One region of the Streptomyces sp. NPDC002499 genome, then DNA from elsewhere that is predicted to be linked to it. Evidence: riboswitches for the same ligand, from Rfam matches in the RefSeq annotation. Region 1 holds a riboswitch; the other holds the start of a gene.
The links. A riboswitch is a leader RNA that binds a small molecule or an ion and turns the genes downstream of it on or off. The one in region 1 is predicted to bind glycine.
Positions count from the first base shown of each region.

Region 2: linked by a shared signal. The riboswitch ahead of gcvP (aminomethyl-transferring glycine dehydrogenase) and the one ahead of gcvT (glycine cleavage system aminomethyltransferase GcvT) in region 1 are both predicted to bind glycine.

Region 1 covers NZ_JBSFXO010000013.1:49,189-52,584, forward strand. The annotation lists gene glyA (serine hydroxymethyltransferase) at 1-115, opposite strand, end outside; gene gcvH (glycine cleavage system protein GcvH) at 130-507, opposite strand; gene gcvT (glycine cleavage system aminomethyltransferase GcvT) at 581-1,699, opposite strand; glycine riboswitch at 1,737-1,847, opposite strand; glycine riboswitch at 1,848-1,940, opposite strand; gene ACWD5F_RS33605 (AAA family ATPase) at 2,089-2,763, shown strand; gene ACWD5F_RS33610 (enhanced serine sensitivity protein SseB) at 3,029-3,396, shown strand, end outside.
Region 2 covers NZ_JBSFXO010000012.1:9,697-13,092, forward strand. The annotation lists gene ACWD5F_RS31570 (DNA polymerase IV) at 1-607, shown strand, start outside; gene ACWD5F_RS31575 (PRC-barrel domain-containing protein) at 897-1,274, opposite strand; glycine riboswitch at 1,388-1,483, shown strand; gene gcvP (aminomethyl-transferring glycine dehydrogenase) at 1,660-3,396, shown strand, end outside.

The DNA of each region.
Region 1 (3,396 bases):
CGAAGTTCTCGGAGGCGATCATCTCCAGCGTGGACTGCTGGCGGTGCAGTTCGGCGTCGACCGCGGCGGCGACGTCCGGGTCCAGCTCGTGCAGGGGCGTGTTCAGTGCGGACATGCGTCTGTGACCCCTCAGCCGGCCGTCTCGGCGGCGTACTCGTCGGCCGACAGCAGGTCGGCGGGCTCCTCGGTGTAGCGGACCTTGAAGAGCCAACCGCCCTCGAAGGGGGCCGAGTTCACCAGCGACGGGTCGTTCACCACGTCCTCGTTGATCTCGGTGACCTCGCCGCTGACCGGCGAGTACAGGTCGCTGACCGACTTGGTCGACTCCAGCTCGCCGCAGGTCTCGCCCGCGGTCACCTCGGAGCCGACGTCAGGGAGCTGGGCGTAGACGACGTCACCGAGCGCGTTGGCCGCGAACTCGGTGATGCCGACCGTCGCGACGCCGTCCACGGCGGCCGACAGCCACTCGTGCTCCTTGCTGTAGCGCAGCTGCTGGGGATTGCTCATGGCCTGGATTCTCCTGTACGCGGGGGAGTGTGGGTGAAGGGTGAAGAGGTGCGGGGGAGCACTGCGGAAAGTGTTACTTCCGGCGCTTGTAGAACGGCAGCGCCACGACCTCGTACGGCTCGTGGCTGCCCCGGATGTCCACGCCGACCCCGGCCGTGCCGGGCGCCGCGTGGGCCGCGTCGACGTAGGCCATCGCGATCGGCTTCCCCAGCGTGGGGGAGGGGGCGCCGGAGGTGACCTCGCCGATCACCTGGCCGTCGGCGACGACCGGGTAACCGGCACGCGGCACCCGTCGGCCCTCGGCGACCAGGCCGACCAGGACGCGCGGCGCGTCGTGGTTGAGGTTCTCGAGGGCCTCGCGCAGCGCCTGGCGCCCCACGAAGTCGCCCTCCTTCTCGAACTTCACCACCCGGCCGAGCCCGGCGTCGAAGGGGGTGAGCGAGGCGCTCAGCTCATGCCCGTACAGCGGCATGCCCGCCTCCAGGCGCAGCGTGTCCCGGCAGGACAGACCGCAGGGGATCAGGCCGACGCCCTCGCCCGCCTTGGTCAGCGCCTGCCACAGCTCGACCGCGTGCTCCGGCTTCACGAACAGCTCGAAGCCGTCCTCGCCGGTGTAGCCGGTGCGGGCGATGAGGGCGGGGACACCGGCGACCGTGCCGGGCAGACCGGCGTAGTACTTCAGGCCGTCGAGGTCGGCGTCCGTGAGGGACTTGAGGATGCCGGGGGACTCCGGCCCCTGGACGGCGATCAGCGCGTAGGCGTCCCGGTCGTCGCGCACCTCGGCGTCGAATCCGGCCGAACGTTCCGTCAGCGCGTCGAGCACGACCTGGGCGTTGGAGGCGTTGGCGACGACCATGAACTCGGTCTCCGCGAGGCGGTAGACGATCAGGTCGTCCAGGATGCCGCCGTCGGCCCGGCAGATCATGGTGTAGCGGGCGCGGCCGACGCCGACGGAGGCGATGTTGCCGACGAGGGCGAAGTTCAGGAGCCGGTCCGCCTCCGGGCCGGTGACGGTGATCTCACCCATGTGGGAGAGGTCGAAGAGCCCGGCCTTCGTGCGTACGGCGAGGTGCTCGTCGCGCTCGGAGCCGTAGCGCAACGGCATGTCCCAGCCGGCGAAGTCGGTCATGGTCGCGCCCAGCGAGCGATGCAGGGCATCGAGCGCGGTGTGACGGGGTTCGGTGCTGCTCATCGGACGTGAGTCTCCCAAGGCATGACGGCGAGGTCGTTCCTCCCCATCTGTCATCGGAACCTGAGAGGTTCGTCATGACCGCACGGGACATGACTTGCACCTTGGGTGGGGCCACCGGCAACACCGGGGACCCGCTTTTCAGATGTGCCTCGCCCGCGCGGTAACGGGGCCTGAGAGATTCAAGGGAGGGACTTGCTCCTTCGGCGCCCCAGGTGACCGGGGACTCTCCCGCGCGGATTCAAACGGCCGGTATGCAGTTGGCGCGCACATCATCGCACAGGCTCTGTAACAGGCTTGTGGCCGGAACCGAACGGAACCGGGAGACACCGTGGATTACCTTCTCTTTACATTCGGTGGGGAGAAGCTTTCCTGACCCGGCAGGGAGGACGATCACGGTGACAAGGACCACGGCGTACGCGGCGACCTCGGCCGTCGCGCTGCCCCAGCAGGCCCCGGCACCCGCCCGCGAGCGCTGCGCCGAGCGGCCGGCCCCGGTCGTCCGCGACCTGCGCGACCGCTCGGGCCGCAGCCCGCACGCCCTGCTCTTCGGCCCCCGCGACCTGGTGGTGATCACCGGCCTGCCCGGCAGCGGCAAGTCCACGCTGATGCGGCGCGCGGTCAAGGGCATCCGCATCGACTCCCAGGACGCCCGCGACCGCTGGGACACCCGGGCGTCCCGCTTCCTGCCGTACGCCGTCTACCGCCCCCTGGTCCGCCTCGCCCACTACGCCGGTCTCGGCCGCGCCCTGCGCGCCGGCGCCGGCGTCGTCGTGCACGACTGCGGCACCCAGGCCTGGGTGCGCGGCTGGCTGGCCCGCGAGGCCCGGCGCCGCGGCGGCATCCTGCACCTGGTCCTGCTCGACGTGCCCCCGCGCACCGCCCTGGCGGGCCAGCGCGACCGCGGCCGGGGTGTCTCCCGCTACGCCTTCCTGCGCCACCGCACGGCGGCCGGCCGGCTGATCCGCTCCGTGGAGCGCGGCGACCTGCCCGAGGGCGTCGGCTCGGCGGTGCTCCTGGACCGGGACGCGGCGGACGTGCTGCGCAGGATCGGATTCACGGGCTGAGGTGCCGCCGCCGATGGGCCGCCGTCGAGCCGCGCCGCCTCGGGGCCGCCGCGCTCGTCGAGCCGTGCCGAGGCGGCAGTGGCCCGCGGCGGGCGGTGCCCGGACCGGTCTCGCGCCGGGACCCTCCGGTCCGGCCGTCGTCCCGGCCCGTGCGTTCCGCGGACGGTGCGCCGGGCGAGATCGGCCGCACGAGCCCACCGCCAGGGGCCCCGTACCCGTTAGCCTTTGCTGCCACAGCGGTACTTCACAGCAGGCGGTCGGACAGATGGACTTCCCAGCGGATCTCCCCGCGGAGTTTCCCATGCAGGCGCACCCCCATCCGCACGGCGGATGGCCCGGCAACGAGCTGGAGGAGGTGCTGTCGGCGTCCCTCGGCGTGCCCATGGCGGGCGGCCGGATCGTCGAGGTGCTCAGCCGCAGCTTCCTCTGGATCCCGCTGCCCAGCGGCGGCGGCCCGCACAGCGGCCCGCTGGACCTGCCCACGCTGGAGATCGAGGGCCAGGCCTACGTCCCGGTCTTCAGCTCCGAGGAGCAGTTCCGGCATGTCGTCGGCGCGCATCTGTCGTACACGATCGCGCCCGCCGTCGAGTTCGCCCGCGGTCTGCCCCCGCAGGTCGGCATCGCCGTGAACCC
Region 2 (3,396 bases), on a different contig from region 1:
TCGGTGTGTGGGGCGGTTGCGGTCGGCGGGGTTGTCCGGGCGGACCATCGTGTTGAAGGTGCGGCGGTACGACTTCTCGACGTTGACTCGGTCCGAGACCTTGCGGGGGCCTACGGATGATCCTGGGGTGGTGCGGGAGGCTGCCTTGCGGTTGTTGGAGGCCGTGGATACGACGGGTGGGGTGCGGTTGTTGGGGGTGGGGGTGAGTGGGCTTGCCGACTTCACGCAGGAGGATCTTTTTGCGCAGGCGGCGGAAGCGGGGACGGGGGCGGCGGTTGTTGGGGGTGGGATGGGTGCGGAGTACTCGGATGTGGAGGTTGAGGTGGGGGAGCGGGTGGGGGCGGATGCGGAGGCGGTTGAGGAGCAGGTGATTGTTGCTGCTGAGCGGCGGTGGCCTTCGGGGCATGATGTGCGGCATGCCGAATTTGGGCATGGGTGGGTGCAGGGGAGTGGGCTTGGGCGGGTGACTGTGCGGTTTGAGACGCCGGGGTCTGAGCCGGGGCGGGTGCGGACGTTTCGGGTCGATGACCTGGAGTTGGAGCCGGCGGATCCGTTGCCGTTGGTTTCGGGAGGTCCCGGGGTTTCCGTGGACGGCGTTCGGATGTGACTGTCAGTCGGAGCTGAGGCGGGTGGGTCGCGCGGCCCGGCGCTGGCGGGGTGCCGCCTGCGCCCACCCGTGCCGCCCCAGCGGCACGACTGCCCGCAGGCTGAGCGGGTTTGAGGGCGGGGCGCCGCGCGCCGCCGCCTGGCGCGAGGCTGGTGGGTGGGGCCGTCTGGCTGTGGGGTGGGTGGCGCCTCAGCGGCACGACTGCCCGCAGGCTAGGCGGGTGGGGGTGGATGGTGGCGTGGGACTGCTCGCGGGCTGAGCAAGTAGTGGGTAGGTGTCGGCAGACGGTTCAGGCGTCTGCGTCCTCTGTGCCTGCCAGCTTGCCGAAGTCTCTGTCTGGGAACTCTGGTGGGGGTGCTGTGTCGAGGCCGTAGTGGTGGTAGAGCTGGAGTTCTTGTTGGGGGGAGAGGTGGCGGCCCACGCCGAAGTCGGGGGCGTCTTTGATGAGGGCGCGTTCGAAGGGGACGTGGAGGGTGCCTTCGACCAGTTCGCTGGGTTCCAGGGGGACGAAGGCGTCGCGGGAGAAGAGGCCGGTGCGTATGGCGGCCCACTCCGGCACGCCGGTCGCGTCGTCGAGGTAGATCTCGTCGATCGTGCCGATCTTGGTGCCGTTGCGGTCGAACGCCTTGCGGCCGATCAGGTTGCGTGGATCGATGTCGGTCTGCACGGGGCCTCCACGTGGTCGCGACGCACTCGTAAACACTACAAAAGAGCACATTGGTGATGGTGGCCACTCGAAGGCCCGTGCGGTGTGCCCGCTGGTAGGCTGGCAGCGGCTGCTGACCCCGTGCGGGAGAGTCCTCCAGACATCATCGGAGGCGCCGAAGGAGCAAATCCTCCCCGGAATCTCTCAGGCCCACGTACCGCACGGACGAGGTCACTCTGGAAAGCAGGGCGGGTGTCGAAGGCCTCCGCTCTCACCGACGGTGAAAGTCGGGCCCCTTCGGGATGCCCGGTGAAGCTCTCAGGTTGAGATGACAGAGGGGGAGGCCGTCGGGGTACCCGTGCCGTGGTGCCCCTCGAAGGTCGTGACCGACCAGGAGGCCTCCGCAATGACCGCCCATCGCACTCCGCTCTCCGAGCTCGAAGCGGGAATCCCGTTCGAGCAGCGCCACATCGGGCCCGACCAGGAGGCGCGGGCCAAGATGCTCGCGCAGGTCGGCTACGGCTCGCTGGACGAGCTCACCGCCGCCGCGGTGCCGGATGTGATCAAGAACGCCGATGACCTGGACCTGCCCGGTGCGCGCACCGAGGCCGAGGTGCTGGCCGAGCTGCGGTCGCTCGCCGATCAGAACCAGGTTCTCGACTCCATGGTCGGCCTCGGGTACTACGGGACCTTCACGCCGCCCGTCATCCTGCGCAACGTGATGGAGAACCCGGCCTGGTACACGGCCTACACGCCGTACCAGCCGGAGATCTCACAGGGTCGGCTGGAAGCTCTGCTCAACTTCCAGACCATGGTTGCCGACTTGACCGGGCTGCCGACCTCCGGTGCCTCGCTGCTCGACGAGGGCACGGCCGCCGCCGAGGCCGTGGCGCTGTCCCGGCGGATGGGCAAGAACAAGAAGGGTCTGTTCCTGGTCGACGCGGACGCGTTGCCGCAGACCATCGCCGTGATCCAGACGCGGGCCGAGCCGGCCGGCGTGGAGGTCGTGGTCGCCGACCTCGCCGACGGCATCCCGGCCGAGGTCGCGGAGCGGGAGATCAACGGCGTTCTCGTCCAGTACCCCGGAGCCTCCGGTGTCGTACGGGACATCAAGCCGTTGATCGAGCAGGCGCACGGGCTCGGTGCGCTCGTCACCGTCGCCGCCGATCTGCTGGCGCTGACGCTGCTGAAGTCGCCCGGTGAGCTGGGGGCGGACATCGCCGTCGGTACGACGCAGCGGTTCGGTGTGCCGATGGGCTTCGGCGGGCCGCACGCGGGCTACATGGCCGTGCACGAGAGGTTCGCGCGCAGCCTGCCCGGGCGGCTCGTGGGTGTGTCCGTGGACGCCGACGGGCACAAGGCCTACCGGCTTGCGCTGCAGACGCGTGAGCAGCACATCCGGCGGGAGAAGGCCACCAGCAACATCTGTACCGCGCAGGTGCTGCTCGCCGTCATGGCCGGTATGTACGCCGTCTACCACGGGCCCGAGGGGCTGCGGGTGATCGCGCGGCGCACCCACCGGTACGCGACGATCTTGGCCGAGGGGCTCAGGGCCGGCGGGGTCGAGGTCGTGCACGGCACCTACTTCGACACGCTCACCGTGCGCGTGGAAGGGCGGGCCGCCGAGGTCGTCGCCGCCGCGCGGGACAACGGGGTCAACCTGTACCCGGTCGACGCCGATCACGTGTCGATCGCCTGTGACGAGACGACCGCGCGGGCCCAACTGCGTGCCGTGTGGGCCGCGTTCGGGGTCGCGGGGGACGTGGACGCGCTGGACGCGGTCGCCGGGGAGACGATTCCGCAGGCGCTGTTGCGGAGCGACGAGTTCCTGGTCCACCCCGTCTTCCAGGAGCACCGTTCCGAGACGGCGATGCTGCGCTACCTGCGCAAGCTGGCCGACCGTGACTACGCGCTCGACCGCGGCATGATCCCGCTGGGCTCCTGCACGATGAAGCTCAACGCCACCACGGAGATGGAGCCGGTCACCTGGCCCGAGTTCGGGCAGCTGCACCCCTTCGCGCCCGCCGAGCAGGCGCAGGGCTATCTGACGCTCATCCGTGAGCTGGAGGAGCGGCTCGCCGAGGTCACCGGGTACGACAAGGTGTCGCTGCAGCCCAACGCCGGGTCGCAGGGGGAGCTGGCC